3 regions of the Mesorhizobium sp. WSM4842 genome follow, and region 3 is predicted to be linked to each of the others. Evidence: riboswitches for the same ligand, from Rfam matches in the RefSeq annotation. Region 3 holds a riboswitch; each other region holds the start of a gene.
The links. A riboswitch is a leader RNA that binds a small molecule or an ion and turns the genes downstream of it on or off. The one in region 3 is predicted to bind cobalamin.

Region 1 (10,298 bases), 2.8 Mb from region 3:
ATCTGCGTGCCCGGTGCCGCCACCACATTCGCTGCCGATGGCGCGCCATAGGCGCTTGCCGCGACGTTGGCCAACTCACGGGCGCGCGAAGCTTCCGGCAATCTTGACAGAGCGGTGGCGGGCGGCTCGAAAAACGGGTAGGAGTGCGGATTGATACCGGTCGAGAGGTCGACGAAGGGCTGCGGCGCATTGGGAAAAAGCGCCAACGCCCGGCCAAGGCTTCCGCCGTGATCCAACACTGCCGCCGCTCCATCAAGAGACTTCATGTCGATCCTGATCGCTTTCCTGTCACTGGTTGTTGAATTCGCTGTCGGCTACCCGGGCTGGCTGCTTGGCGCCATCGGCCATCCCGTCACCTGGTTCGGTAGGCTGATATCCTTTCTCGACCGCAGGCTCAACCGCGCCATTGATTCCGACGCCGTCCGTCGTCGGCGCGGCATTGATGCACTGCTGATCATCGTGCTGGTGCCGGCCACCATCGCTTTCGCGGTTGAAACCGTGCTTTCGGGCATTCCAGCCGGACTGGTCCTCACGGCAATTCTGGCGACATCGCTGCTGTCGCAGAAGAGCCTGGCCGAGCATGTCGAGCAGGTGGCCGACGGACTCGACAATGGCGGGCTCGACATCGGCCGTGCTGCCGTTTCACGGATCGTCGGCCGCGATCCGAAAAAGCTCGACAAAGCCGGCGTCTGCCGCGCGGCGATCGAAAGCCTGGCCGAGAATTTTTCCGACGGCGTCGTCGCGCCCGTCTTCTGGATCGGCGTCGGTGGGCTGGCCGGCGGCGTCGCCTACAAGGCTGCCAACACCGCCGATTCGATGATCGGCCACCGCACGCCGCGCCACGAGGCCTTCGGCCAGGCGGCAGCGCGCTTCGACGATCTGATCAACCTGCCGGCGTCGCGGCTGACCGCGCTGCTCATCGTGCTGGCCGCCTTCTTCGTCAAAGACGCCGATGCCGGCAACGCCTGGCGCACAGTGCTGCGCGACGCGAAAAAACACCGCTCGCCCAACGCCGGCTGGCCTGAGGCCGCGATGGCCGGCGCGCTCGGGTTGGCGCTCGCCGGGCCGCGCTCCTATGACGGCGTCATGGTCGACGATGCATTCATGGGCGAAGGCGGCCACCGCGATGCCGAGAGTGTCGACATCAGGCGGGCACTGAAACTCTACCGGGTAGCCGACTTTCTGCTGATCGCGCTGTTCGGCTTGCTGTCGGTGATTGTTATCGCTGCGTGACGCCCGAATGGGTCGGCAAACCCGACCTACCAAGTAACACGGACTTCCTTTGCGCTTGGATCGGCTGCCTCGCCAAACCTTTTGATCGCGTATCCACCGGCAGCTACGGGAAAAGATCTCAATACGGGTTCGACTACAACAAAAAGTCGTTCAGCGTTTGGCCCATACATGTAGAGGATGCATTCGCCCTCACCAAACAAGTCACCGTCAAACTCGCCGACCGACGCATCCTCGATAGCTTTCTCTAGCCGATCCTCGAGCGCGTAAATGGATTCGCGTTCTTGCGACGCTCCAAATTGACCGTCCTTCAGAAGAAGATAGACGATTACCGCCTGTTCCACGAACAATCTCCAGCTTGCCTAGCGATCAGAATTCTATCCCCTGCCATAAGGCGGGCGCCGAAACTCTACAGGGTCGCCGACCTAGTGCTGACGCGCTGTTCGGGAGATCTCGGCGGTCGTCATTATGGCGTGATCGACGCTCGAGATCGAGCGCAAAACAAAAACCCGCCTCGCGAGCGGGTCGGCGGTGCGAATCAGCACTATAGAAGAATCAGTATCATAGCTGCCGGCACAAAGCAAGAACAATACAGCTTGAGGTTGTCGAAAACCGCAGGTGAGATCCGATCTCCCCCGCAAGGGGAGATCGGCAATTTTACCAGCGTCACCGCCACCAGCACCGCAATGCTTGAGGGTGCCCTGCCGAAGCGCAATCACCCCTCAGAATTCAATCCCTTGCTGCGCCTTAACGCCGGCGGAAAAGTGATGTTTGGTCACGCCCATCTCGGTGACCAGATCGGCGGCATCGACCAGCGCCGGCTTGGCATTGCGGCCGGTGACGACGACATGCAGGTTTTCGCGCCGCCCTTTCAGCGCCGCCACCACTTTGTCGAGATCGAGATAGTCGTAGCGCAGCGCGATGTTCAGTTCGTCGAGCACCACAAGGCTGATCGACGGATCGGCCATCAGCTCGAGCGCCTTGGCCCAGGCAGCCTCGGCGGCGGCGATGTCGCGCTTCAGATCCTGCGTCTCCCAGGTGAAACCCTCGCCCATCGTGTGCCAGACGACCCGATCGCCGAAAGCGGCAAAGGCATCCTTCTCGCCGGTATGCCATTTGCCCTTGATGAACTGGACGACGCCGACGCGCTTGCCGTAGCCGAGCATCCTCAGCGCCAACCCGAAAGCAGCGGTGGTCTTGCCTTTGCCGGGCCCGGTGTTGACGATCAGCAGCGCCTTCTCGACCGTCTTTCCGGCGACCTCGGCGTCCTGCACCGCCTTGCGCTTGGCCATCTTGGCGCGGTGACGTTCCTCGTCCCTGTCGTTAATCGGCTTGTCTTCAATGTGTTTGTTATCAGCCATGTCATTTCACCTCGAGCGGCAATCCCGCCACCATCAGCAGCACGGTGCCGGCGACTGCCGCGACCTGCTGGTTGAGCCGGCCGGCGGCATCGCGAAACCGGCGAGCCAGCGCATTGTCGGGCACGATGCCCTGGCCAACCTCGTTGGAAACCACGAACCATGGCCCGCGCGGCCGCGACAGCACATCGGCCAGCCCTCGGCATTCGGCCTCAATGTCGCGTTCGGCCAGCATATGGTTGGTCAGCCACAGCGTGAGGCAATCGACGAGGACAGGCCGGCCGTCAGGCAACGCCTCAATCGCGCCGACGAGATCGAGTGGCGCGTCGATGGTCGTCCAACCCTCGCCGCGCCGCGACCGATGCAGCGCGATACGCTCGCGCATCTCGTCGTCATAGGCTTGCGCCGTAGCGATATAGGCCCACGGCGCCGGACAGGCCGTCACCAGTCTTTCGGCATGCGCGCTCTTGCCGGAGCGCGCACCGCCGATGACCAGGGTCAGCTTGCCGCCGGGAGCAGCGCGATCAGGCAAAGCTGTCGCGCAGGCCGGTCGTGCTGCCGGTCAAGCGGCCGCGCACCACGCCGACGACGGCGCCGAGCACCAGCCAGAACACCAGATTGGTCAGTGTCACCGCCACCACGAACTGGTGGTGCAGGGCTTCCGGGATCGGCGATTCAAAACTGTCGGGCTGCGGCGCGCCGACGATATGCGGCGCCACGATCCACGCCACGGCAAGCAGCGCCAGCGGCAGGGATTTGCGAAAGGCGAGCAGCCCAAGACCGGCCGCTGTCACCACCACAGTTGCCGTCCACCAGATCTGGCGCTGGGCGAGATCGGCAGCCGGCATAGCCGGCAGTTCGGGAGGCAGGCCAAGGTTCGGAGCCAGCGTGAACACGGCAAAGCCGGCAAGGCCCCAGAACAGGCCCTGACGCCAATTGCCGATGCCGCCGGCGAACTCCGAAGCGGCGACCAGGATCAGCGCAAAGCCGATGCCGGTGACGACGTTGGCAACGACGTTGAAGGCGAAGCGCTCGAAACCGTCGGCCGGCGCCCAGCCTTCGTCTTCCGCAGCCGGAGCGGCCGGTTCGGCGCTACTCATGGCATTGGCGTCCGTGGCGTTCGCGGCCGGCGCCGCGGCGTGGTCATGCGTGTGGCCACCGCCGGCCTGCTCGTAGACTTCCGCCTTGAGAATGAGCGGCACGGTGGCGTAGGCCTGCATGCAGGCGAGAACGACGCCAGCCACAAGCCCTGCGATCGCCGCGATGAACACGACGTTGCGAAACAGTGTCATGATGTCGGCCCCTCGTCAGTGGCAGGGAAACGCCATCGAATGGCGATAGTCGTGGGCGGCATTGTGGACCGCATCGATATGCGAGAAGCCGACAAAGCCCATGACGAAAATGCCGAGAAATGCAGCAAGCGCCAGCTGCACGAAGCGCGACTGCGAGGAGACGGAAGCGACGAGCGAGACGGAAGCGGTATTCATGTCTTGTCCTTTCGCCCTCCACCCGAGGGCATAGAAATCAGTTCTCCTGTCGCCGGCAGGTCTCCTGGCTCGCGGATCAGCGCCCTTCCCCACCTTCCCGAAGAAGCTCTTCCCGAAAGAAACTCTTCAGTGGCATATGGAGAGGACTACCGCACACAGTTGCGGGGGCAGCCACGGCATTGGGCAAAGAATCGCCCTTACCGCATTCCCTCTTGGTTCCAAACGGAACCGACGACGGGTGCGACTATAGGCAGAATCGCCGTGCCCGGCAAACCAAATTCCGCCAGCTACCAGCGCGAATGCGCCGTCTCTGGAACCAGCCGGCCGGCGCCACGAGGCCGGAGTGCTGATGCCCGAGGAATATGGCCCGCATCGCTTCTAATGGGTGCGTCAGCGGCATACGGCGCTTTCACCGACGCCCTGAGCATCAACGGGATTTGCCCTGTCTTCTTTTGTCCGGGGCAACCATGATAGTCGTCTTCAAGTGCTGAATCAGATTGCGAGACCATGAGCATTTCTACGCCGACCGTTCAGGACCGATCCAAGCGCATCATCGCCATCGACGTCGCCCGCGGCGTCGCTTTGCTTGCCATGGCGAGTTACCATTTCACCTGGGATCTCGAATTCTTTGGCTACACCGATCCCGGCCTGACCGCCTTCGGCTGGTGGAAATTCTACGCGCGCTGCATCGCTTCGACCTTCCTGTTCCTGGTCGGCGTCAGCCTGTTCCTCGCCCATAGCAAACTGATCCGCTGGAACGGCTTCTGGAAACGCTTCGCCATGGTCGCCGGGGCGGCGCTCGCCATATCGGCTGCCACGAGGCTTGCCACGCCGGACAGTTTCATCTTCTTCGGTATCCTGCACGAGATCGCGCTCGCCAGCCTGCTCGGCCTGGCGTTTCTGCGGCTGCCGGCGCTGCTGACGCTTGCTGTCGCAGCTTTCGTCATCACAGCGCCGCTCTACCTCAGGTCCGAGATCTTCGACCATCCGGCCCTGTGGTGGGTCGGCCTGTCGGCAACCAACCCGCGCTCCAACGATTATGTCCCGCTGTTTCCATGGTTCGGCGCTGTGCTTGCGGGTATCGCGACGGCAAAACTCGCCTCCGCCTCCGGCCTGCTGACGCGGTTGGCAGGCCTGACGCCCGGCCGCTGGACAAATCCGCTGGTCTTTATCGGCCGGCACAGCCTCGCCTTCTATCTGATCCACCAGCCGGTGCTGATCGGCTCGATCTGGCTTTTTTCGCAAGTCATGCCGGCACCGGTCGAGACCAGGCAGGTCACCTTCCTGAAAGAATGCCAGACTTCGTGCGAGCAATCGCGCGACACGGAGTTCTGCTCCAGCTATTGTGTGTGCATGCTCGATACACTCGAGGGCGAGGCCACGCTTGATCGGCTCTACCGCAACGACCAAGCTGCGGAATCGAAGGCACATCTCGACGAGCTCGCCGGCGCCTGCACTGCCAAAGCCGACAGCACTTTGATGGAGGGAGGAGCACAATGACCGACCATCAACAGAAACCTGGGCAACAGAAACCGGGACAGCCGAAACCGGGGTTTATACCGTGGCCGCCGCTGATCTATGTCGCGGCCATCGCCGTCAGCATCGCGCTTGGCTTGCTCTATCCGCTGCCATGGATCGGCGGCCTTCTGGGCGACATCCTGTTCGCGGCCGGCTGGGTGGCATTGTTCGGCGTCGTCGCGCTCTGGTTCACGGCAATCCGCACCATGATCCGGGCAAAGACGACTCTCCACCCAAACGCCGTGCCCGATCACCTGGTCACATCAGGCCCCTTCGCCGTCAGCCGCAACCCGATATATCTGGCCAACACGCTGCTGCTGATCGGCGTGGCCCTTATCTCGGGGATCGTATGGTTCCTGCCGCTGGCGATCATCGCCGCCTTCGCAACGCAGAAGATGGCGATCGAGGGCGAGGAAAGAGTTCTGACGGCGAAATTCGGCAAGAAATACCGGGATTACGCTAAAAAGGTGCGGCGCTGGATTTGAGGCGTGCGGCAAGGTCTTTTTAAGAATTCGCTCTGGCAGAAAACCACACTAGCTGGCCGCCAGAGTAGAATTGTCAAAAAAGGCCGCTCAGGTGTTGACGCCGAGCTCCACCAATCGCTCGACGCAGGATTCCTCGGCCTGATCTAGTTCCGCCAGCGTCTCTTCGAGGTCGCGGCGCTTCTGGCGCAGATCCTCGCGCTTTTCCTCGATTCGTTTGATCATCAGGTTGAGCTGACCGACCTCCCCGGGCGGCTCCTTGTACATCTGGATGATTTCGCGGATTTCGTTGATCGAAAAGCCGAGCCTCTTGCCGCGCATGATCTGGCGGATGAGATGCCGGTCCGACGGGCGAAACAGCCGCGTGCGGCCGCGCCGTACCGGCTGCACCAGCCCCTCGTCCTCGTAGAAGCGCAGCGTCCGCGTCGAAACATCGAATTCGCGGGTCAGTTCGGTGATCGAATAATATTCCCGCATCGTTACTCCAAAAGCCCGGAAAGCGGCGCGATTGCCATCATGCGGCGATGCCTTCATTCACAAAAGGGCTCGTCCCGCACCGGAATCGACCGGCAGCTCTCCATCCAAACCTCGCACGCAACTTACGTAAAAGTCAATTGAAACGCCTTATCCGGCTCCCGCGCCCAGATGCAGCCACCAGGTGGCAAGGCTAAGGAAGGCGAGGAAACCGATAACGTCGGTAATCATCGTCGTGAAGATTGATGACGAAATCGCCGGATCGGCGCCGAGCCTGTCGAGGAACAGAGGAATCAGAATGCCGCCGAGTGCCGCAGCCAGCATGTTCACGATCATCGCCGCGGCAATGACGAAACCGAGATCGGGATTGTGAAACCAGAGGCCGGCGACCAGCCCGAGGATCGCCGCAATGACCATGCCATTCAGCAAGCCGACCACAACCTCGCGGCGAATGACGCGACCGGCATTGTAGATATCGAGGTCGCGTGTGGCGAGCGCGCGCACGGTCACTGTCATCGTCTGCGTGCCGGCATTGCCGCCCAGCGAGGCGACGATCGGCATCAGTGCGGCAAGTGCGACCATTTCCTCGATCGTCGCACCGAACATACTGATCACCGAGGCCGAGATGAAGGCCGTCCCGAGGTTGACCAGCAGCCACGGAACGCGCGAGCGCGAGGTCGAGAGAATGCTGTCCGACAGTTCTTCATCGCCGACACCACCCATGCGCAGCAGATCCTCCTCTGCTTCCTGCTGGATGACGTCGACGACATCGTCGATGGTCAGCACGCCGACCAGCCGGTCATTCTCATCGACGACGGCGGCGGAGAGAAGGTCGTATTGCTCGAATTCGCGCGCCGCCTCTTCCTGGTCCATCGTGGCCGGAATGGCGTGCCTGGTCTCATGCATGACCTCTTCGACCTTGATCGAGCGCTTGGTGCGCAGGATCTGGTCGAGGTCGATGGCGCCGAGCAGCTTGAAGCTTGGGTCGATGACGAATATCTGGCTGAAGCGGTCGGGTAGGTTCTGGTCCTCGCGCATGTAGTCGATGGTCTGGCCGATCGTCCAGAACGGCGGCACCGCGACGAACTCCGTCTGCATGCGGCGGCCGGCGGTCTCTTCGGGATAGTCGAGCGAGCGGCGCAGCCTGATCCGCTCGGTGAACGGCAGTTGCGACAGGATCTCGTCCTGATCTTCCTTTTCGAGATCCTCGAGAATGTAGACCGCGTCGTCGGAATCGAGATCCTGCACCCCCTGGGCAATCTGCGCGTTGGGCAGGCTGTCGACGATGTCGCGGCGGATCGCCTCGTCGACCTCGGTCAGCGCGGAAAAATCGAAATCGGCGCCCAGCAATTCGACCAGCGCGCGGCGCTGTTCGGGATGAAGCGCCTCGAGCAGATCGCCGAGTTCCGATTGGTGCAGGTCGTCGACTTCACGCTTCAGCGTCAGCGTGTCGCGATCGGCGATCGCGGCGCCGATCTGGGCCAAGAACGACGACAGAATGGCGCCGTCCTCGCCATAAATGTCGGCATGGCTGCCGTCAGCGGCCCTGGCGCCGGTCGTCTGTTCGTCCTGGCCTTCCACCAGCGCCTCCCGCCATCAGAATTCCGGAAAAGGTGCCTGTCACGTCTAGAACATTGGACCCAAAAGTGGAAACCGGTTTTGGGAAAAATCCGATGCTCAAACACAAAGATAGTGCGGCGGCACGATTCGACCTGAGAGTCCGCCTCTATGGCGCAACGCGTGGGAATATCAAACGAAATACGCCCTTCCCCGCCGTGGAGCGAAGGCTGGTGCAACCGGATCGCCCGACAGACGTTGATGCCGCACTCGGCCCTCTCCTCAAGGACGCGAAGGCTCAGGCGATGAGGTCAGAGACCAACGGGCGCAAGGGATGACAGACTGATCGAAATGGCAGCCGTTGGACACCGTAAAATCCTCGAAGAACCGTCGAACGTCGATTCCAGGCAACTCGGTGACCGAAATATGCGACAGAGCCGGTTTGCCTTACCATAACGTCAAATGCGTTGACCTGAGCGCATGCTCGGAATTTGCGAATGGAGGGTGGAATCCTTATAGTTGTGAATTGGCGCACGCTTTCGACTGCGGGCGTGCAGAATCGTAGAGAAGGATACAGATGCCGGACGTCAACTCGGATGCGGCGACACCTCGAATTGCACTCATTTCAACCCACGGCTACGTAGCTGCCAACGCACCACTCGGCGCGGCCGATACCGGCGGACAGGTGGTCTACGTCCTGGAACTTGCAAAAAAGCTGGCCCAGTTGGGCTATGCTGTCGATATCTGGACGCGGCGATTTGAAGACCAGCCTCCTGTCGATGAAGTGGCAGACGGGGTTCGTGTCCTGCGTGTCGCCTGTGGCGGACGCGATTTTATTCCGAAGGAATATCTTCACCGCCACCTTCTCGAGTGGTGTGAAAACGCGCTGCGCCTGATTCGCAGGGAAAACCTCTCCTACGACTTCATCAACAGCCACTACTGGGATGCGGGCGTGGCGGGGCAGCGACTGTCGGAAGCGCTCACTATCCCGCACATCCATACGCCGCATTCCCTCGGCATATGGAAGCAGCGCCAGATGAAGACGGACTACCCGGACAAGGCCGATACATTCGAGGCCGAGTTCAATTTTACGGAGCGCATAAAGCACGAGACGATCATCTATCGAAGCTGCGCCATGGTGATTGCCACGACGCCGCCGCAGGTGGACATGCTGATCGAGGACTACAGTCTCGAGCGCGACCGCGTGCATATGATCCCGCCCGGTTACGACGACAACCGGTTCTTCCCCGTCAGCGAGGCGTCTCGCCGGTTGATCCGCCATCGGCTCGGCTTCGAAGGGCGAACGATCCTGGCGCTCGGCCGGCTCGCCACCAACAAGGGCTACGACCTGCTGATCGATGCGTTTTCCGTGGTGGCGCCGCGTGTGCCGGATGCGGTCCTGAGGCTCGCTGTCGGCGGCGAGAACATGGACGAGCAGGAACAAAAGATCCTGAACCAGCTCAAGGAACAGGTTGAACAGCTAGGCTTGCAGGACCGTGTCGTCTTCTCAGGCTATGTTGCCGACGAGGATCTGGCCGACACCTATCGGGCGGCGGACATGTTCGTCCTGTCGAGTCGCTACGAGCCGTTCGGCATGACCGCGATCGAGGCGATGGCCTGCGGAACGCCGACCGTGGTTACGATCCATGGCGGCCTCTATCGCGGGATCAGCTATGGCCGGCACGCGCTGTTCGGTGATCCGTTCGACAAGGAAGACCTCGGCATCACCATCGTCAAGCCTATGAAGCACCCGCGCCTCTACGGCCGACTGGGCCGCATGGGTGCGCACAAGGCGCGCAGCCTGTTCACCTGGACAGGTATCGCGCAGCAGTTGGTCAGCCTTGTCGAAGGACGTCCGGTGTTGAAGGCGGTCGACGACCATGATTGGGACGAGCCGTGGAACGACGGCGATTGAAACCGATCGCGCTTCTATCGAGTGATCTCGACGGGACTCTGGCGGGCGATCCGCCGGCGACGTCACGCTTTCGGTTAAAATGGGAAGCTCTCGATCCCGAGCACCGGCCGGTTCTCGTCTACAACAGCGGTCGTCTGGCCGACGACATTTTGAACTTCGTCGACGAAGTCGCCCTGCCAGCGCCGGACTACGTGATCGGCGGTGTCGGTACGATGCTCGCCGGTCCGCGGCACACCTCGCGCCTCGGGCATTTTACCCAGAGGTTTTCGGAAGGCTG
Region 2 (10,298 bases), 1.0 Mb from region 3:
TCGTCTTCGTCGGCCCTTCGGGCTGTGGCAAGTCGACCTTGCTGCGGTCGATCGCCGGACTTGAGGAAATCACCTCCGGCGAGCTCAAGATCGACGGCGAGGTGGTGAACGACGTGCCACCGTCGAAGCGCGGCATCGCCATGGTGTTCCAGTCCTATGCGCTCTATCCGCACATGACCGTCTACGACAACATGGCGTTCTCGATGAAGATCGGCAAGGAGAGCAAGGCCGAGATCGACAAGCGGGTGCGCCAGGCGGCGGAAATCCTGCAGCTGACCAAATACCTCGACCGCTTGCCCAAGGCGATGTCGGGCGGCCAGCGCCAGCGCGTCGCCATCGGCCGCGCCATCGTGCGTAACCCTAAGGTCTTCCTGTTCGACGAGCCGCTGTCGAACCTCGACGCGGCACTGCGGGTTGCCACCCGCATCGAGATCGCCAAGCTCAAGGAGTCGATGCCTGCTACGACGATGATCTACGTCACCCACGACCAGGTCGAGGCGATGACGCTGGCCGACCGCATCGTCGTGCTCAAGGAGGGCCACATCGAGCAGGTCGGCACGCCGATGGAGCTCTACAAGAGACCCGGCAATCTGTTCGTCGCCCAGTTCATCGGCTCGCCGGCCATGAACATCCTGCCGGCGACGATCGACAAATCAGGCGACCCGACCATCGTCAGTCATGTCGGCGGGCGCAAGGCGACGGTGCCGATCGCCACGCCGGCGTCCGCGAAGGGTGCTTCGGTCAGCTTCGGCGTGCGGCCGGAGGATCTGATGATCGCCACCGGCGCCGATTATCTTTTCGAGGGAACGGTGGATTATGTCGAGCAGCTCGGCGAGGTCCAGCTCGTCTATGTCGACATCGGCCGCGCCGACCTGCCGCTGGTGACCAAGCTGCCAGGCAATGCCGAAGTCAAGCGCGGCGCTGCGTTGCGGTTGAATGCCGATCCCGGCGACCTGCATATTTTCGACGCCGACGGACATTCCTTCACACTCCACATGGCGGAAGCAAAGGCAGCCTAACTACTGGATCAGGCAGTTTGGCGAAGGCAAAAACAAGAGCGGCGGGCAGAGCCCGCCGCTCTTGTGCATTGCATTCAGGTCGCTGTTAGCGGCCGAACAGGTTCCGGTCGCTGCCCTGCGGGGCGGACTTCTGTATGTCGCCCGAGGAATTGATCAGCTTGTAAACCAGCGAGCCGGTATTGCCTACCGAAGACGTCTGCGTGTTGTCGACGTTGACGGTCGCCTGCTTGTTGATGTCGGTTCCGCCAACTTTGTCGTTGCGGGCATAGGCGCTGCCGGCAGCAATCAAAAGTGCCGCAGCGGTGAGAACGATCTTCTTCATTTCAGTAATCCTGGATTCTCGTATCCCATCAGCGCGGCGGCCTCGGTCTTTGTGAAAGACAATGCCGCCGCTGCTGTTGGGATCGACATTAGTTGTTGCCGAAGAGGTTACGGTCGCTGCCATTGACGGGCTTCTCGTCAGCCGGAACCGGATTCTGCGCCGAAGCCGAATTCTGAATCGAAGCCGTGTACGAGCCGTTGTCGACCGCAGCGGCCGGCTGGTTGGCGCCGTTCGATCCAAAGTTGTCGCTGCCGGCAAAAGCGCTGCCGGAGACAGCCAGGATGGCGGCGGTGGCAAGAATGATCTTCTTCATTTCTAGTACTCCTGAATTTTTCAGATCCCGAGCGGCGGACTGGCCGCTTTGTCTTGTTGTTTGACCATGATCTTTTACGAAAACCGGTTTCCACTTCGGGATCATGGTCTGGGATCAGCTGTTAATTGTTGCCGAAAAGGTTGCGGTCGGCGCCCTGGTCGACGGGCTTTTCAGCGTGAGCCGACTTCTGAATGGAAGCCGTATACGAACTGTCGACCGAGGCGGTCGGCTGATTGGCGCCGTTGGACCCATAATGGTCGCTGCCAGCAAAGGCGCTGCCGGTGATGGCCAGAACGGCGACGGCAATAAGAGCAATCTTTTTCATTTTTGGAACTCCAGTATCTTTAGTTTTCCGTCCGTCTAGCGGCGTGTCTTGGGAGGAATTCGCGTCGTCCGGACAGCCCCGATGTGGGAAGGCCATCCGGCAGATTCCAATCACGAAGTTGTTCCGTGTGGACCAAGAATCTACACCTTGAAATTGTACCAGAGGCTTCTATCGTCATTGCTTTCTGTTTTGTTTTCAAAGGTTTAGGACAAAGAGGCTAATCGACCATTTGACGGATTGCCGGACCTGCGTTCACAGCGTCATGCACGCATTGTCAACAGAAACGAACCGTTCGGTTCGATTTTAGAAGCGGCTTAAAAAGCCGGTGCTGAGTTGTTGTCGAATCGTTAACCATTTCGGCGCCCTGCAATGGTCAATCCGGCACGCTTTCAGGACCGGCAGCGCTCGCAGCAGGCGCAAAGTTCACCTTCCTCAAATCCCGGCCCACAGGTTTCGCCGGCAGTGTCGCGCCGCATGGATACGATGTCGCTTTCATGCGGACAGTCAGCCGGCCGTCATGATTAGATCACGCCATCTCAGGTGCCGCTTGGTGACGACGAAGCGGAGAATTGGGAAGCCGGTCAGAACCCGGCGCTGCCCCCGCAACGGTGGTGGAGTTCAAGTCGCAACGGGAGACCACTGGGCCCAAGCCTGGGAAGGTGTCGCGATGGTCCGCAAGGACACTCCAGAGCCCGGAAACCAGCCCGAGATTTCTAGACTCGACTGATCGCGGTGGGCGGTCAAGAGGTGGATAGTGCATGCCCGGCCCTGTCGCCGGCTTGCGGCCGATCCTCCCTCCATCACCACCAGTTCAGTCTTTGGAGCGACATGCGTCCATTTGGACGCACAACGTACGCTCCAAGACTTTGAATTGCGCATCGTGCTTTCCGAAATCGATTCCGATTTCGGGCCGATGCGACGGCTATGAGGACAGGACATGGATGCGCGCAACGACATGCTGAGGCTCTTGCACGGCCGCAGGGAAGGCTACTCGCTCGAGCAGCCCTTCTACACCGATCCCGATTTCTTCAAGCTCGACATGGAGCTGATCTGGTATCGCGACTGGCTGTTCATCGGCCACGATTGCGAGTTGCCGAAGCCGGGCAGCTACATCACCGCGCAGATCGGCGACTATCCGGTCGTGCTGGTCCGCGACCAGCAAGGCAAGATCAACGCCTTCCACAATTCCTGCCGGCATCGCGGCAGCCGCGTCTGCAACGCCGACAAGGGTACGGCGGCGAAGCTCGTCTGCCCCTATCACCAATGGACCTACGAGCTGGACGGCAGGCTCTTGTTCGCGAGGCAGATGGCGGACGGCTTCGACAAGAGCCAGTTCAGCCTGAAGCCGGTGGCTTGCGAAAGCATCAGTGGCTACATCTTCATCTGCCTGGCCAAGGAGCCCGCCGATTTCGCGCCGATGCGCGCCATGATCGAGCCTTACCTCCTGCCGCACCGGCTGCGCGAGGCAAAAATCGCCTTCGAATCGACCATCGTCGAGAAGGGCAACTGGAAGCTCGTCTGGGAGAACAACCGCGAGTGCTACCATTGCGCCGGCAACCATCCGGAACTGTGCAAGACATTCCCGGAAGCGCCGACCGTCACCGGCGTGCAGGGCGCCGACAGCGATCCGGAGATGCTCGCGCACTGGGCGAAATGCGAGGCGGCGGGCCTGCCGAGCAAGTTCCGCATCGATCCGGCCGGGCAGTATCGCGCCACCCGCGCCCCGCTGCTGCGCGATGCCGTTAGCTACACGATGACGGGAAGACGTGCGGTGAAGAAGAACCTCTCCGACGACGTTTCGACCGACGGTATCGGCTCGCTGCTGCTCTATCACTATCCGACGACCTGGAACCATATCCTCGGCGATCATGCGGTCACCTTCCGCGTGCTGCCGATCAGTGCCACGGAAACGGCCGTCACCACCAAATGGCTTGTCCACAAGGACGCGGTCGAAGGCGTCGACTACGACCTCGCCGATCTCACCCATGTCTGGACCGAGACCAACGACCAGGACCGCCGCATCGTTGAGGAAAACGCCTTCGGCATCCTGTCGCCGGCCTATGAGCCCGGCCCCTATTCGGAACTGCATGAGGGCGGCGTCATCCAGTTCGTCGAATGGTACGCCTCCTTCATCGGGCCGCGCCTTGCCGAGGGCGGGCGGCCGGCGTTGCGCAGCGTCGCCTGAGCGAGGCCAAGGGGATGAATACGATGACGGACCTCGGCCTCTACCGCCATCTCGACGAGATGGCGCCCTGGAACGACAGGCTCCAGGTGCTGGAAGTCATCGGCGTCAGTGACGAGGCGCCTGACGTGAAGACCTTCACCTTCCGCTCCGACAACCAGACCTGGTTCCGCTACAGACCGGGGCAGTTCGTGACGCTGGAACTGCCGACCACCGAGGGCCCGTTGATGCGGACCTATACGCTGTCGTCCTCGCCGTCGCGGCCGTTCTCGATCGCGGTGACGGTGAAAGCACAGCCCGGCAGCCTCGGCACACGCTGGATGTTCGACAATCTGAAGCCCGGTGTTCACGTGAAGGCCTATGGGCCGTCGGGCAACTTTTCGCTGCACAGCCATCCCGCGGCCAGATATCTGTTCATTTCGGCCGGCTCCGGCGTGACTCCGATGATGTCGATGCTGCGCTGGCTGAACGATTGCGCGCCCTGGACAGATGTCGGCTTCGTCAACTGCGCGCGAAAGCCCGAGGAGATCATCTTCCGCAAGGAGCTCGAATTGCTCGGCAGCCGCATGCCGGGCCTGACGCTCGGCTTCATGATCGAGGAGCGGTCCAGCCGCGAGGGCTGGTTCGGCCATATGGGCCGGATCGACGCGATACGGCTGCCGCTGCTGGCGCCCGATTTTCGCGAGCGCGAAATTTTCTGCTGCGGCCCCGACCCGTTCATGCGCGCCGTGCGGCAGATGCTGGAGGCGGCCGGCTTCGACATGGCCAACTATCATCAGGAAAGCTTTGCGGCCCCAGGGGTGGAGGAAATACCGGCCCCGTTCGGTTCGCCGGCAGAGGGTGGGCCGGCAGAGGGCGGGGTCGAGATACCTACTGAGGCCGCAACGCCGATCCGCTTTTCGCTTTCGGATGTCGATGCCGACTGCGTTGCCGGCCAGACCGTGCTGCAGACGGCGCGCGCTTCGGGCGTACGAATTCCCGCAGCCTGCGAGTTCGGCCTGTGCGGAACCTGCAAGGTGAAAAAGGTCTCGGGCACAGTCGAGATGAGCCACAATGGCGGCATCCTCGATCACGAGATCGACGACGGCTTCATCCTTGCCTGCTGTTCGAAGCCGCTGACGGCGATCGAGATCGACGCCTAACCGGCGGGGAGCTTAAACCCCGTAACGCTCGGTGCGGATGAGGCTTGCCGGAACGCCGGCATCGATCAGCGCCTGGGCGGCGGCCGACACGAAGGCATTCGAGCCGCAGACAAAGACTAACCTTGGCGGCGCGGGCAGCCGCGCCATCGATTGCTCCATCATCGCGGCATCGACCCGCCGCGAATAGTCCGCCGGGCGCCGGGCCGGCTCGCGAGTCAGCGCCAACACCAGATCGAAGCCGTCCCGGCGATCATGGAAGTCGATCAGTTCGTCGCGAAAGATCACCTCGTCCCAGATCCGTGCGGAAAACACCAACGCCGCGGGCACCGTTGATTTGCGCGCGGCGCGATGGCGGACCATCGCCATCAGCGGAACCACGCCGGACCCGCCGCCGACCAGCAGAAGCGGGCCGCCGTCGCTGTCGGACCAGACGAAGTGGCCGCCGAGCGGTCCGCGCAGTTCGACCTCATCGCCGACCGCAGCGATATCGTGAAAGAAGGGTGAGATCTCGCCATCATCGAGCCTTTCGATCGCCAGTTCGATCGTCTCGCCGGCTTCCGGCGCCGAGGCGATGGAGTAGGAGCGGCGCGCCTGATAGCCGTCCGGCGCCGTCAGCCTGACATCGACATGCTGCCCGGCACGATAGGCGAAGGGCCGCGACGGCTGGAGGAAAAAACTGGTGACGCGCGGCGTGCGCTTTTCGATGCGGCTGATGGTGACCGTCTGCCAAGGCGACTGCGCCGCCGGCCCGTCGCTCATGGATCGCCCGTATAGCGCTGCTCGCGCCACGGGTCGCCATAGATGTGATAGCCGCGCAGCTCCCAGAACCCGGGCTCGTCGCGCTCGGTGAACTGCAGCCCGTTCAGCCATTTGGCCGACTTCCAGAAATAGAGATGCGGAACCAGCAGCCGCGCTGGGCCGCCATGGTCCGGCGTGATCGGCTTGCCTTCGTAAAGCAGTGCCACCATCGCCTTGCCGGCGGTGAGATCCTTCGTCGGCACGTTGGTGGTGTAGCCGTCGAACGACAGTGCCAGCGTGAAGCCGGTCGGCGGCTCGATGCCGGCATCCGTCAGAATATCGTCGACCAGCACGCCTTGCCACGCCGTGTCGAACTTGGTCCATGCGGTCACGCAATGGATGTCGCGGGTCATCTTGGTCAAAGGCAGCGCGTTGAACTCTGTCCAGTTCCACTTCTTGATCGGCCGCGGTCCGTGCTTGAGCGTGAACGACCAGTCCTCGGTGCTCACGCGCGGCGTCGGCCCGGCCGACAGCACCGGAAACCCTTGCTCGAGATACTGCCCCGGCGGGATACGCGCATCCGTATCCGTCGGAGGCTTTCGTCCTGAAAAGAAGCCGCGGGTGACCATCGGGAAATCCGTTTAAATCAGGCCGCCTGTCGGCCTTCACCAGTCTTCTCGAAGATGCTCTGGCGGGCAACCATAATTTTGGCTGCAACCTCGCGGCAATGCGCCGCTTCAGCCACTGGCGAAGGGCACGGCGACGAACATCTGCGCGTCGCCGCGTTCGACGAGCAGGAGCACGGACTTCTTCCCGACCTGCGCAATCGCCTGGTCCGCCTGCCTGGCGTTCCGCACCGGCGCCTGATTGACGGCGACGATGATGTCGCCGGGCTGCATACCGGAAGCCGAGGCCGTCTTGTCAGGATTGACGCTCTCGACCAGCGCGCCGCGCTGGTTGTGCGTCAGATTCATCGCTTGTCGGACATTAGGAGTGACGTCCATCAGGCCGAGGCCGATCGCAGGAGCACGAAGGCCCTGCTGTGCGGACGGTGTGTCTGAGTCGCCCACCGATGCCGTCTGCACTTCGTCTGCATTGCCTCGCCTGGCAGGCAGCCGACCGGATCGACAGCCCCGCATCTAGGGCGGAGATCGCGGTTTCTAGATGATATTACGAAGATTTAATCTAACGGGTCGGTGTCGCCCGCTCGCCTGATGCGTGGCTGGAGTCGAACCCTGATGAAGGGAGGTAGCGCACGACCTGAAACAAAAAACCCACCTTGCGGCGGGTTGGCGCGATCAGCACCATGCGGAAATTGATAACATAGCTGCCGGCACAAAGCAAGAACAAACTTGCTGACAGGGAATCACGAGCTCGCATATCTTCCCGCCTCTATCCTGCCGGTCATCGAAGCCTCCTATGCGCCGATCCCGTCTGTCCGCCTGAGATAGCCGCTGGCGATTTCGCGCATGCGTCTGGCGTCGAAGCTCGGGCCATGGCCGCCATGGCCGATGCGGATCGGCAGGTCGAGCAGCTGCTGCATGGTGCGGCGGTAAGCGCGCCTGTCGGAGTCCGGCAGGTCGTCGATCAGGATGGCGTCGTAGATGGCGTCACCGGCGAAGAACAGGCCGTCGGCCTCATCGAACAGCGCGATCGAATCGGGCGAATGGCCGGGCAGATACAGCACGCGGAATTGCCGGTCGCCGAGATCGACCAGATCGCCCTCGTCGAGTGTCCGCGTCAGCGGCGCCGGCGGAATCTTGTAATCGACCGCTTTCCAGCCTGGCGCCGGCAGCTTCGAGACGCGCCGTCGAGATCATGAAACATGTGGGCGTAGGTGACGGCGTCGTCCATGCTGTCGAATTGCGCGGCACTCATCCTGGGCCCTGCCCGCAGCGGGAATTCGTGCAGCGAGCCGACATGGTCGAGATGGATGTGGGTGGCGACGACGAGCAGCGGCTTGCCATCGGGCGTGTCGATCTCCGGCGCCAGCGGGCGGATGCCCATGCCGGTGTCGACAAGCAGGTCGAGGTCGCGGCCGCGCAGATGCCAGATGTTGGCGCGCACGAAATCATGCACGAACGGCTCGGTCAGCATCGTCGTATCGGCGTCGATGACGGTCTTGCTGAACCAGTCAAGCATCAGAAGAGACCCGGCATCAGGAGAGACCCGGCATCAGACAAACGGTTTTCCAACCTTATATTTTTCGGGGACCAGCCGCTTCAGATAGGCCATTCCCGCATCGGAGAGCTGGTTGACTTCAGGCAGCATGAAATCGTCGGGCATGTGACGGGTCTTGCCGGCAACGTTTTTCAGCGGCACCTTGTTCAGCACGGTTTTCTCGCCGTCATATTGCAGCGCCACCGAGCCGCCGCCCTGTTCGGCGACAGCGACCGCAAAGACGCCGGCATCGAAGGCTTCCTGCGCATCGACGGCGTTGATGGCGCCGACATAGCCGCGCGGCATGTAGCCGAGCGCATCGACTCGCGCCCGCTTGCCCGGCAATCCTTCGGCCAGGGCGCGCTCGAGGGCGGCCGGCAGGTCGCTGCCCGACAGCTTGACGTTGCCATGCGCATCGCGCTCCAGTTTGTCCGGCGGCACAAGGCTTTCGACCAGCGCCTTGCCGTCGGCGGTGCTGACGCCTTCGGACACGGCGACGATGCAGCGCTTGTGGCGGTCAAGCGTGGCGCGAACATCGTCGATGAAGGCCGCGGCCGAGAACGGGCGCTCCGGCACATAGACGAGATGCGGGCCGCTGTCGGGATCAAGCTGCCATGCGGCGGCGGCGGCGGTGAGGAAACCGGCATGCCGCCCCATGACGATGCCGACATAGATGCCGGGCAGAGCACGGAAGTCGAGGTCGACCGAGAGAAAGGCGCCGGCGACGAACTCGGCTGCCGAAATGAAGCCGGGCGTGTGGTCGTTCTCCTCTAGATCGTTGTCGATGGTTTTCGGCGCATGGACGAAAGCCATCTTGCCACCGGCGGCGTCGGTCAGGATCTGCTGCGTGCCCGACGTGTCGTTGCCGCCGATATAGATGAAGGCGTCGGCGCCGGCTTTCTTCAGGCCGTTGAGGATGATCTCGCAATAGGCGTCATCCGGCTTGTCGCGGGTCGAGCCAAGCGCGGCGCTCGGCGTTGCCGCAATCAGCCGCAGCCGATCCTCCGGAATGGCTGAGAGATCGACATAGTTGCCGTCACGAATGCCACGCACGCCATGGATCGAGCCCAGGACCTTGGCGCCGGGATGCCGCTTGCGGATTTCGAGCGCGGCGCCCACCATCGTTTGGTTGATGACGGCGGTCGGACCGCCGCCTTGCGCGATCACAAAAGTTCCGGACATGCTTCACGTCTCCCGAGCAGTGGCTTTGCAGGCACATTCGCCTGTCTTGCGAGATCGCGCAACGGGAGAGTCGAGCAGCCGCGCCGGCCGCGCTATCAGGTCAGACGACGACCGGGAGAGTCAGACGACGACGACCGGGTTCTTCCTCGACACGCGGCTGTAGAGGTCTATGACGTCCTGGTTGATCAGGCGAACGCAGCCCGAGGACATCGCCTGGCCGATGCTCCACCATTCGGGCGAGCCGTGGATGCGGTAGCCGGTGTCCTGGCCGTTCTGGTAGATGTACAGCGCGCGCGCGCCGAGTGGGTTGTCGAGGCCGCCGGGCTGCCCGGCCTGCCATTTCACCAGTTCCGGCTTGCGGGCGATCATCTCGGCCGGCGGCCTCCAAGTCGGCCATTCCTTGCCGTACTGGATGTTGGCGCGGCCGGACCAGCGGAAGCCTTCCTTGCCGATGCCGACGCCGTAACGGATCGCGTCACCGCCGGGCTGCACCAGATAGAGCAGCCGCTCCTGAGAATGGACGACGATGGTGCCGGGCTGCTCGCCGGTCGGGTCGACGACGATCTGGCGGCGGAACTCCGGCTTGACCTTGAGGTAGGGCACTTCCGGCAGCGTGAAGCCGCCGTCGGTGACGGAGGCATACATCACACCAGGGCTGGTGATGTTCTTATCGACGCTGATGCTCGGGCGGATGGGGGTGATCGCGCCGGTTGTGACGCCGTCGAGTTGCAGCGCCGACAGGTCGAGCGTCTGGCTGCAGCCGGCGACGCCGAGCAACGCCATGGCACCGGCGCCGGACAACACCGCGCGGCGGGAAAGCTGGTTTTCGGAAATTTCGATGTCGATGGCGTCGCCGCCGTACGGCGACGTCAGACCTCGCGTCAACTCACGCATCTACCCAAACCCTACGCTGTC
Region 3 (10,298 bases):
CGAGCGTCTGTCGCAAGCAGGTATCATTACGAATTTCAACATGGTGCCGGGCGACCGGCGCCATCCCGCGCTCACCAGCGGCATACGCTTAGGCACGCCAGCAGTGACGTCTGTGGGCATGCGCGAAGCGGAAATGGTGCAGATTGCCGCTTTCATCGACCTGGTCTGTCGCCAGCCCGATGATTCGGACGTGCATGCCAGAGTGCGCAGAGACGTTGCCGACTTCTGCGCTGCGTTCGACGTGCCTGGCATCTCCGACAGGTAAGACGGCCGGATCAACTGTCACATCAATTCCAACGTTTGAAGCGAGGACATTTCATGCCCAGACAATTCGTGTTTTCTTCCGAATCCGTCGGCGCCGGACATCCCGACAAGATGGCCGACAATATCTCAGATGGCGTGCTCGATGCGATCCTTCGTAAGGATCCTAAGGCTCGCGTTGCTTGTGAAGCGTTGGTGAAGTCAGGGATGGTCGTTCTGGCTGGCGAGATCACCAGTCACGCGCAGATCGACTACAGCCAAGTTGCCCGCGATATCATTTTGGACATTGGATATGATGACGATGCGATCGGCTTTGACGGCCGCCGTTGCGCCGTGATCTTGGCCTTGACCGAGCAGTCGCCTGACATCAGCCAGGGCGTCGACGAGGGACGAGGGCAGGATCTCGAGCAGGGAGCGGGGGATCAGGGCCTCATGTTCGGGTACGCGTGCAACGAGACCGAAACATTGATGCCGTTGCCAATCCAACTCGCTCACGAATTGACAAAAAAACAGGCGGAGGTGCGCCAAACCGGACGCCTTGGCTGGCTTCGCCCGGACGTTAAATCTCAAGTGTCCGTCCGTTATGAGGGTTTGCGCCCGATAGCGCTCGATACCATAGTCCTGTCGACGCAGCATGACGAAGAGGTCTCACAAGCCACGGTCCGCGAAGGCGTCATTGAGGAGATCATAAGGCCGGTCTTGCCCCACGACTTGGATACTACCGGGATAAGGTTCCTGGTCAATCCAACAGGCCGGTTCGTGGTCGGTGGGCCGCGCGGCGACTGCGGGCTCACCGGCCGCAAGATCATCGTCGATTCCTACGGCGGTATGGGGCGTCACGGCGGCGGTGCCTTTTCGGGCAAGGACCCCTCCAAGGTTGATCGGTCGGCCGCCTATGCGGCGCGGTACGTCGCAAAAAACGTCGTTGCCAGCGGACTGGCGCAGGTGTGCGAGGTTCAGCTTGCTTACGCGATCGGTGTGGCCGCGCCGGTCTCTATCCTCGTCAATACATTCGGAACCGCAAAGATTGATGAAAAAAGGATCGAGCGCGCCGTCCTTGAGCTTTTCGATCTCCGGCCGAAAGGCATCATCAAGGCGCTTGATCTCTTACGGCCGATTTACCGCAAGACCGCGACATACGGACACTTCGGCCGCGAAGAGCCGGAGTTCACCTGGGAAAAGACGGACAGAGCTGACGACCTGTTGCGTGAGGCAGGACCGGCAGCTGCGTGATGCGCGGGTATTGGATGCGTGGGCATAGTGCGACCCATTCCACACTCGCCAAAAAACACGCCGGCCCCGGCGTGGCGAGAAGCCGGCTCGGGTTTTTGGCGGAGACACTGATCTCGAAATATGACGTGCTTTGCATCGGCAATGCCATCGTCGACATCATCGCGCAGTGCGACGAAGCATTTTTGGAGACGAACGGCATCATCAAGGGCGCGATGAACCTGATCGACACGAGGCGCGCCGAGCTGCTCTACAGCCGCATGGGCCCGGCCATCGAAGCCTCCGGCGGCAGCGCCGGCAACACGGCGGCGGGTGTCGCCAGCTTCGGCGGCCGCGCTGCTTTCTTCGGCAAGGTCTCCAACGATGCGCTAGGCGAAATCTACGCCCACGACATCCATGCGCAGGGGGTTGCCTTCGACACCAGGCCGCTCAAGGGCGAGCCGCCGACGGCGCGCTCGATGATCTTCGTTACCCCAGACGGCGAGCGCTCGATGAACACCTATCTCGGCGCCTGCATCGAGCTCGGGCCGGAGGATGTCGAGGTCGACAAGGCCTCTGGCGCCAAGGTCACCTATTTCGAAGGCTATCTGTGGGATCCGCCGCGCGCCAAGGAGGCAATCCGGCAGACGGCGATGCTGGCGCACGCGGCAGGCCGCGAAGTGTCGATGACACTGTCGGATTCGTTCTGCGTCGACCGCTATCGCGACGAATTCCTCGACCTGATGCGTTCGGGTACAGTCGATATCGTCTTCGCCAACAGCCACGAGATCAAATCGCTTTATCAGACGGCGTCGTTCGACGAGGCGCTGGCGCAGATCCGCAAGGATTGCCGGATCGCCGCCGTGACCCGTTCGGAAAAAGGCTCCGTCATCGTGCGCGGCGACGAGACCGTGGTCATCAAGGCGACCGCGATCAAGGAGCTGGTCGACACGACGGGCGCCGGCGACCTCTATGCCGCAGGTTTCCTCTACGGCTACACGCAAGGCCGCAGCCTGAAGGATTGCGGCGACCTCGGTTCACTGGCTGCCGGATTGGTCATCCAGCAGATCGGCCCCAGGCCGCGGCAGACTTTGCGCCGCGAGGCTGAACAGGCGGGGCTGTTGTAGGGCGGCATCTCCGCCACGTGTTGCCCACCTTCCCGTTGTGCGGGCTGTCCAGCCAAGCGCGGGTAAAACGTCGCGTACCCGTCCGTGAAGGATGGCGGTTTTCTCCAAATTTCTGATTTCTTGAGGCTCAGGGACGTTGTCGCACTTCGGGCCAGTACTGCCGGCCGATCATGATGGCCAACACGCCCTTTTTGACGAAAGTCGTTTTGAGCCGGGATCGTAGACTGGCAGATTGCCCGAGCGGCCAGGCACAGCCTGCGCAGACCGGCGAGTGGCGCAAATGGCTCAGCTCTACCGCGACCTGCGACTTGGGAAACACGCCGCAGGTGAACGGTTCACATAAACACATAAACATTTCTTTATACCGCATTGACAACAAAGCGGGCTGCTGCGATTGTCCGCGTGTCGTGGTTCTCCGCAAGGCGTTGCCGTAGCGGAGCTAAGAGGGAAGCCGGTGCAATGCCGGCGCTGCCCCCGCAACTGTAAGCGGCGAGCCAAACCCATCAATGTCACTGGGGCGCTGCCCCGGGAAGACGGGGCAGAGGCTGTGACCCGCGAGCCAGGAGACCTGCCACGGTAAACAACGTCCACGGGCGGGGTGTCTGATGGCCGCGGCAGCTCGGCGTTTATGCCGGCCTGCTAGCGCCTTCCTTGTCCCCGCCGCAACCATCGGGGTATGGAATGAATGTCTCCCAGCAAGTTCCCATAGCAACGCTTGGCATGCCGCGTATCGGTCGCCGGCGAGAACTGAAATTCGCGCTCGAAAGCTACTGGTCCAGAAAATCTTCTGCTGCCAACCTTCTGTCGACGGCGAAGGCACTCCGTGCCGCCAGCTGGAGCGAGCAGCATGACCGCGGCGTGTCGAAAATCCCGTCGAACGATTTCTCACTGTATGACCATGTGCTCGACACCGCAGCAATGGTCGGCGCCGTGCCAGCTCGTTACGGCTGGACGGGCGGGGAGGTCCCGCTCGACATCTATTTCGCGATGGCGCGCGGGACGCAAGGCGATGCCGCGGCTTGCGGACGCGCCAGTCACGGGCATGCAGGGCAGCGCGTAACCGCGATGGAAATGACCAAATGGTTCGACACGAACTACCACTACATCGTGCCGGAGCTGGGCGACGATCAGACATTCGCCCTCTCGTCGACGAAACCAGTCGATCACTTTCTGGAGGCAAAAGAGCTCGGCATCCATACACGCCCGGTCATCCTTGGACCGGTGACCTTCCTCAAGCTGGCAAAGTCTCCCGACCAGGGCTTCAATCCCATAGCGCTCCTACCGCGCCTGCTGCCCGTCTACGAGCAACTCCTGCGGAGGCTGGAGCTCTCGGGGGCCGACTGGGTACAGATTGATGAGCCGGCGCTTGTGCTCGACCTTAACCCGAACGAACGAGCTGCCTTCGAATTCACATACGGCCAGCTGTCGAAAGCCGCGCCCAAGTTGAAAATTATGATGGCGACCTATTTCGGGCCGCTGGGAGACAATCTGGAGACCGCGCTTTCGCTGCGCCTGGCGGGCCTACATCTCGACCTCGTGCGCGCTCCCGAGCAGTTGGAGACGGTTGGTCGGCTCGCACCGAAGGATCTGGTGCTCTCACTTGGCTTGATCGACGGCCGCAACGTCTGGCGCGCGAACCTGGCTGCCATTCTCGACCGCATCAAGCCGGTCGTTGCCGGCTGGCCGCTGGATCGCGTCGAGATTGCGCCTTCCTGCTCGATGCTTCATGTGCCGATGGACCTGCGGATGGAGACCGCGCTCGATGTGGACGTCAGTTCGTGGCTGGCATTCGCCGCCCAGAAGACTGAAGAGCTGCTCGTGCTGGCCCAAGCCTTATCCGAAGGCAGGGAGGCCGTAGCAGGCTCACTGGAAGCTTCTGCCGAGGCGGCCGCCGCGCGCGCAATGTCTACAAAGGTCCATGATGCGCTCGTCCACGGGCGAATTATCAGCATTGACGGCGTCATGAAGCAACGAAAGAGCGCATTTCCCAAGCGCTCGAGAATCCAGGCTGACACGCTCGGCCTGCCGCCGTTCCCCACGACTACCATCGGGTCCTTCCCGCAGACGCCCGAGGTGCGCAGGGCGCGCTCCGCTCATGCGAAGGGCAGGCTGAGCTATGTCGACTACCAGGCCTTCCTGAAGAAGGAGACTGAGGCGGCGGTCCGTTGGCAGGAGGAGATCGGGCTGGACGTGCTGGTACACGGCGAGTTCGAACGAAACGACATGGTGCAGCATTTCGGCGAGCAGCTGTCCGGCCTCGCATTCACCCAGCATGGCTGGGTGCAAAGTTACGGCTCCCGGCTCGTGCGCCCTCCCATCATCTTCGGCGACGTATCGCGGCCCAATCCGATGACGGTCCTCTGGTGGCAATTTGCCCAGTCTCTGACGAAAAAGCCGGTAAAGGGCATGCTCACAGGCCCAGTGACGATTCTTAACTGGTCTTTTGTGCGCGACGACGTACCCCGCGCCGAGGTCTGCCGCCAGATCGCACTCGCCATCCGCGATGAAGTGGCCGACCTTGAAAGAGTTGGCGCAAGGGTGATCCAGATCGATGAGGCCGCGTTTCGCGAAGGCTTGCCCCTGCGGAAGTCCGATTGGAAACATTATCTCGGCTGGGCAGTCGAATGCTTCCGTCTCGCTTCAACGGGTGTAGAGGACGCGACCCAAATTCACACCCACATGTGCTATTCTGAGTTCAATGAGATCATCGACTCGATCGCTGAACTGGACGCGGACGTGATTTCGATCGAGACGTCGCGCTCCAAAATGGAACTGCTAGACGCCTTCACGAAGTCAAAATATCCGAACGAAATCGGTCCTGGCGTCTACGACATTCACTCACCACGTGTCCCGGAAATTGGCGAAATTTTGCATCTCGCCCAACTTGCCCGCGAGCGACTGTCGGACGGCCAACTGTGGGTGAATCCGGACTGTGGCCTCAAAACAAGGAAATGGGAGGAGGTCCGCCCTGCCCTCATGAACATGATCGCTGCAGCAAGCGCGCTGCGGGAGAAAGTGCAGGCGCAGGCCGCTGGGCCACTGTGACCGGCAAACATGTGGCGGGCTGCGCGGATAATTCAAACAAAGGACGACATCGAAAAGCCGCGCACAGGTCGGTGGACGCGTGCGAGTCCCCACCCTTGTCGTCCAGCCGAAGGTCCGCTCGACGGCCCAGCGGCGAGGCAGGATTTGGAAGCGCTTCCGGTCCGAAGGACGGATGATTTCGATCACGAAATGGGGGAAGGCGGCTTTGTCCATGAGCTTCAGCCTCTCACACAGCCAGGGGTCAACAGACACTTCACCGAGGGGCGAACGCTTGCGGATGCCGCCTGTGCACCGGCACCATCGAGATATCGGCGGCGAGATCGACCATCGAGAGCACCGGTATCGAGGGAATGCGTCGCATGTGGCGGACATCGACAAAATAGCCATACCGCCCAGCCGCAAGCTGCGACCATTACTCATCGCTTGAATTGAAACTTGGCTGCATCTGGCATGGCGTTTGCTCCGCTTCTGCTGAGGTTCGCTGAAAACAGAGTTTTTCAAGCGCATGGATCGCGGTGGAATGTTGCTTCGACACAAAGGCAGCCGCCAACATTACGATCGGCCAAGGATCTCAGGTGTGCTCTCCGAGCGCACCTTTTTCGTTGTGCAGGCTACCGGAGGAGCGGCAAGGAGCGGAATCAACCAAGGTGTAAGGAGCACTTGATGTCGAACATGATGAAGGCGTTGGTGAAGGCCAAGGCCGAACCGGGCATCTGGATGGAAGAGGTGCCGGTGCCGGAGATCGGCCCCAACGATGTGCTGATCAAGATCAAGAAGACGGCGGTCTGCGGCACTGACTTGCACATCTACAATTGGGACCAGTGGGCGCAAAAGACGGTGCCGGTGCCGATGGTCACCGGCCATGAATTTATCGGCACGGTCGCCGATTTCGGCGCAGCGGTCACCGAATACAAGGTCGGCCAGCGCGTGTCGGGCGAAGGCCACATCGTCTGCGGCCATTGCCGCAACTGCCGTGCTGGGCGAGGGCATCTGTGCCGCAATACGCTCGGTGTCGGCGTCAACCGTCCCGGCGCCTTCGGCGAATATCTGGCGATCCCGCAGCACAATGTCGTGCCGATCCCCGATGATGTGCCGGACGAGACCGCGGCGATCTTCGATCCCCTGGGCAATGCCGTTCACACCGCATTGTCCTTCGATCTGGTCGGCGAGGACGTGCTGGTCACCGGCGCCGGGCCGATCGGCATCATGGCTGCGCTCGTTGCCCAATGCGTCGGCGCGCGAAAGGTGGTCATCACAGACATCAACCCGGTGCGGCTTGCGCTGGCGAAAAAGCTTGGCGTCCAGCATGTCGTCGACGCGTCGAAGGAAAAGCTGCGCGACGTCATGCCGGCGCTCGGCATGACCGAAGGTTTTGACGTCGGCCTCGAAATGTCGGGTGCGGCACCCGCCTTCCGCGACATGATCGACACCATGAACAATGGCGGCAAGATCGCCATTCTGGGCATTGCCCCGACCGGCTTCGAGATCGACTGGAACAAGGTCATCTTCAAGATGCTGCATCTCAAGGGCATCTATGGCCGCGAAATGTTCGAGACCTGGTACAAGATGATCGCCCTGGTGCAGGGTCCGCTCGATGTCAGTGGGTTGATCACGCACCGCATCGGCATTGACGACTACAAGACTGGGTTCGACGCGATGCGCAGCGGCAATTCGGGCAAGGTGGTGATGGACTGGTGAGCGTTGGCCGGGTGCCGTTCCGGAAAGTTGGAGGGACGGCACCCCCCGGCCTGCCGGCGATCTCGCCGCGAGGGGCATCGCTGTGCAAAGCAGTGGCTCCTCCCCCGACGTGCGCCGCTCAATCGTCGGCGACGTATCGCGGCCAAATCGGCGACGCTCGTGGCAATTCGCCCAGATCGGGCAAGGAAATGCTCACAGGCCCCGCCGCGATCGTCTGCTTTCCCAATGCCTAGGATCGAGGCCGAGGTGTTGTGGGCGTTTCAGTCGGCAAGATGGGATATGTGATCTCCGCTCGCTTTCCGGTCAGCGAATGAAGGTAGGCAACCAGCTGATCGATTTCGATTTGCGTTAGCTGTTCGCCAAGCTGGGTGGTGCCCATGATAGCGACGGCCTCTCTCAGGTCCCAGACCTTGCCCGAATGAAAGTATGGCGCGGTGATTGCTACGTTGCGCAGCGACGGCACGCGGAAAACATAGGAATCCTCGGGTACATTGGTGACGGCAAATCGTCCCTTGTCGTTCTCCGGCAGAATGTCGGCGCTAGGCCTCTCAACGAGGCCGAATGGATAATAGCCTTCCCCACCAATATTGACACCGGAATGGCAGGACGAGCAGCCCTTTTCGATAAAAAGGGCCAGGCCCTGTTTCTCTTTGGGACCGATGGCGGTCTCATCGCCATTGAGGAAGGCGTCGAAGGGGGCCGGCGTGACCAGTGTCGCCTCATACTCTGCGAGTGCATTGACTAGGTTGTCGAGGGTGATGGGATTGGCCTCATCCGGGAAAGCTGAATGGAACAACTCCACATATTGCGGCATCGATTTGAACGTCTCGACCACTCGATGCGGTGTGTTGGCCATTTCGACACCGGCCTGTATCGGCCCTTTGGCCTGAGCTTTCAGGTCTTCGGCGCGACCGTCCCAAAACTGTGATTTGTTGAAGACAGAGTTAAACACCGTCGGCGCGTTGCGCTGCCCCTTCTGCCAACCATGGCCAATCGAAGTTTCACGATTGTCGTCGCCCCCGGTGGCCAGGTTGTGGCACGAGTTGCAGGAGAAAACGCCTGAGGACGAGAGGCGTGGATCGAAGAACAGTGCCTTGCCGAGGGCAATCTTCTCCGGCGTGCTCGGGTTGTTGGCGAGCGCCGGCGTGAATGGCAAGGGCTTGAAGGTGGCCAGTGCCGTTTCTCTGAGGTCTGGCGGAATGGACTGCGCAGCAAAAGCTGTGGCTGCCACAAGCGCAACAGCCACCGCAGGGAATAGAATTTTCATAAATGGAGTCCTTACGATGTGCACGGAAACCATTCTCCACATGCGGCTTGCGAACGCCCTGCGCTAGATCAGCGGATCGAGGGAATCGTGCCTGCCGACCAAGCCAATCGAGCGGCGGAAACAGTAACTGCGGTGTATCCATCGCCCGACGGCGGATTCCATTGGTGGGCGCGCGCAATCGCTGTTTGTTCGCCTGAGGTTTGGTCGGTTCCGTGGCCTGTCGCCACATGCTGCCGCAACGCCAACCTGTTTCATACGCGCAAGGTTTTCTGCCCCTGCGAGTGCACGGCTCATGGTGCTTTACAAGCTTTCTGCGTCTTCCTTTTGCAATTCAAACGGACGAGATCGGAACGGAAAGGCGGACACTGGCGCAGTTATGGGACAGCGACTACCAGGCAGATCAGTGTCACGACCGCGTGATGTGGTGCTATAGACCTCAATGTTGGACGAGCAACGAACAATCTGTCGCGAGATTTGTTGCTTTCACCGGAAATCACCACTAGAAGCGACGCTCCGCAGACAAATCCACCGGAGAGTTTCATGCCAGAAGAAGACTTCAAAAACATCGACAACCTCATCCAGCTTACCGCAGATGTTGTCTCAGCCTATGTTTCCAACAATCCCGTTCCGGTGGGGGACCTTTCAGCCCTGATCGGCCAAGTGCACGAAGCTTTGAAGGGCACGGCGGCCGGTCGCGTCTCGGCACAAGAGCCGACGGTGTTGACGCCGGCGGTCCCGATCAGAAAATCGGTGACGCCGGACTACATTGTCTCCCTTGAGGATGGGAAGAAATTCAAATCGCTGAAGCGTCATCTGTCGACCCACTACGGACTGACCCCTAGTGAATATCGCGCCAAATGGGGTCTGCCGGCGGACTATCCCATGGTCGCGCCGAACTATGCGGCTGCCCGCTCTGCGTTGGCCAAGACAATGGGACTCGGCCGCAAACCAAAAGAGCCTGAAATCTCGGCGCCCGAGAAGCGGTCTAGAAAGAAGGTACCAGCGTGACTTCTTCCGTCCAGCTCGTTGTGGGCTGGCGGCTCGATCGGCATAATGTGAGCTAAACATTGAAAAGGCGGGACCAGGTCCCGCCTTTTCCTTGCAGACGGTGTGATTACACACCCGCGAAGCGGAACGGAATTGACATAACGCAGAGACACAGGAGATCGCAGGGGTAAAAGGAGGACAGTTATCAACTTGGGAGAGAAACTGTTGCAGACTTCTATCCTGAAAAAACATCGCGAGGCTCTCCTGCCTTGGTACACCATCTATCCGACTGTGCCGGAGTTCTCCGCAGCGGTCGGCGCCGAAAGCTATGAGGAATGGCTAAGAGGTCTGCCGGCTGACGATCCGGTGTCGCTCTATCTCCACATTCCGTTCTGCCGATCGATTTGCTGGTATTGCGGCTTTCCGACCACGATTGCCCGCAATCAGGGTCCGATCCTCGACTATGTGGCCGTTCTGCGTGACGAGATCCGTTTGGTCTCGGAGCAGGTGCAGCAGAGGCTCGTCGTGGACGACGTGCATTTCGGCGGTGGAACCCCGACCCTGATCGGGGCAGCGGAATTCTTGGCCATGATTGAACTCCTGCGCCGCCGCTTCGTGTTCAGGGAGCCCGCTAAAATCGCCGTCGAAATTGACCCGCGCACGTTCACGCGCGAGATCGCCGAGGCACTGGGGGCAGCCAATGT

Region 1: another riboswitch for cobalamin. It lies ahead of AC0NIE_RS18505 (CbtB domain-containing protein); the one in region 3 lies ahead of metE (5-methyltetrahydropteroyltriglutamate--homocysteine S-methyltransferase).
Region 2: another riboswitch for cobalamin. It lies ahead of AC0NIE_RS02075 (aromatic ring-hydroxylating oxygenase subunit alpha); the one in region 3 lies ahead of metE (5-methyltetrahydropteroyltriglutamate--homocysteine S-methyltransferase).

Annotation. Positions count from the first base shown of each region.
Region 1 covers NZ_CM148372.1:3,817,132-3,827,429, reverse strand. Annotated here, with positions in the region: gene cobD (threonine-phosphate decarboxylase CobD) at 1-266, opposite strand, end outside; gene cbiB (adenosylcobinamide-phosphate synthase CbiB) at 265-1,233, shown strand; gene AC0NIE_RS18525 (hypothetical protein) at 1,260-1,574, opposite strand; gene cobO (cob(I)yrinic acid a,c-diamide adenosyltransferase) at 1,953-2,591, opposite strand; gene cobU (bifunctional adenosylcobinamide kinase/adenosylcobinamide-phosphate guanylyltransferase) at 2,593-3,090, opposite strand; gene AC0NIE_RS18510 (CbtA family protein) at 3,113-3,880, opposite strand; gene AC0NIE_RS18505 (CbtB domain-containing protein) at 3,896-4,075, opposite strand; cobalamin riboswitch at 4,113-4,323, opposite strand; gene AC0NIE_RS18500 (acetyltransferase domain-containing protein) at 4,583-5,575, shown strand; gene AC0NIE_RS18495 (methyltransferase family protein) at 5,572-6,078, shown strand; gene AC0NIE_RS18490 (MerR family transcriptional regulator) at 6,166-6,552, opposite strand; gene mgtE (magnesium transporter) at 6,700-8,130, opposite strand; gene AC0NIE_RS18480 (glycosyltransferase family 4 protein) at 8,684-10,021, shown strand; gene AC0NIE_RS18475 (HAD-IIB family hydrolase) at 10,018-10,298, shown strand, end outside.
Region 2 covers NZ_CM148372.1:457,690-467,987, forward strand. Annotated here, with positions in the region: gene AC0NIE_RS02055 (ABC transporter ATP-binding protein) at 1-1,019, shown strand, start outside; gene AC0NIE_RS02060 (DUF680 domain-containing protein) at 1,105-1,464, opposite strand; gene AC0NIE_RS02065 (DUF680 domain-containing protein) at 1,430-1,654, opposite strand; gene AC0NIE_RS02070 (DUF680 domain-containing protein) at 1,776-1,979, opposite strand; cobalamin riboswitch at 2,501-2,701, shown strand; gene AC0NIE_RS02075 (aromatic ring-hydroxylating oxygenase subunit alpha) at 2,917-4,164, shown strand; gene AC0NIE_RS02080 (FAD-binding oxidoreductase) at 4,188-5,303, shown strand; gene AC0NIE_RS02085 (FAD-binding oxidoreductase) at 5,316-6,062, opposite strand; gene AC0NIE_RS02090 (molybdopterin-dependent oxidoreductase) at 6,059-6,670, opposite strand; gene AC0NIE_RS02095 (PDZ domain-containing protein) at 6,779-7,111, opposite strand; partial or broken gene AC0NIE_RS02100 (MBL fold metallo-hydrolase) at 7,459-8,183, opposite strand; gene AC0NIE_RS02105 (diphosphate--fructose-6-phosphate 1-phosphotransferase) at 8,217-9,383, opposite strand; gene AC0NIE_RS02110 (L,D-transpeptidase) at 9,504-10,277, opposite strand.
Region 3 covers NZ_CM148372.1:6,620,438-6,630,735, forward strand. Annotated here, with positions in the region: gene AC0NIE_RS32050 (serine hydroxymethyltransferase) at 1-265, shown strand, start outside; gene metK (methionine adenosyltransferase) at 319-1,494, shown strand; gene AC0NIE_RS32060 (adenosine kinase) at 1,605-2,597, shown strand; cobalamin riboswitch at 2,989-3,187, shown strand; gene metE (5-methyltetrahydropteroyltriglutamate--homocysteine S-methyltransferase) at 3,303-5,642, shown strand; partial or broken gene AC0NIE_RS32070 (IS5/IS1182 family transposase) at 5,736-5,825, opposite strand; gene tdh (L-threonine 3-dehydrogenase) at 6,306-7,340, shown strand; gene AC0NIE_RS32080 (cytochrome-c peroxidase) at 7,570-8,607, opposite strand; gene AC0NIE_RS32085 (Ros/MucR family transcriptional regulator) at 9,148-9,615, shown strand; gene hemN (oxygen-independent coproporphyrinogen III oxidase) at 9,820-10,298, shown strand, end outside.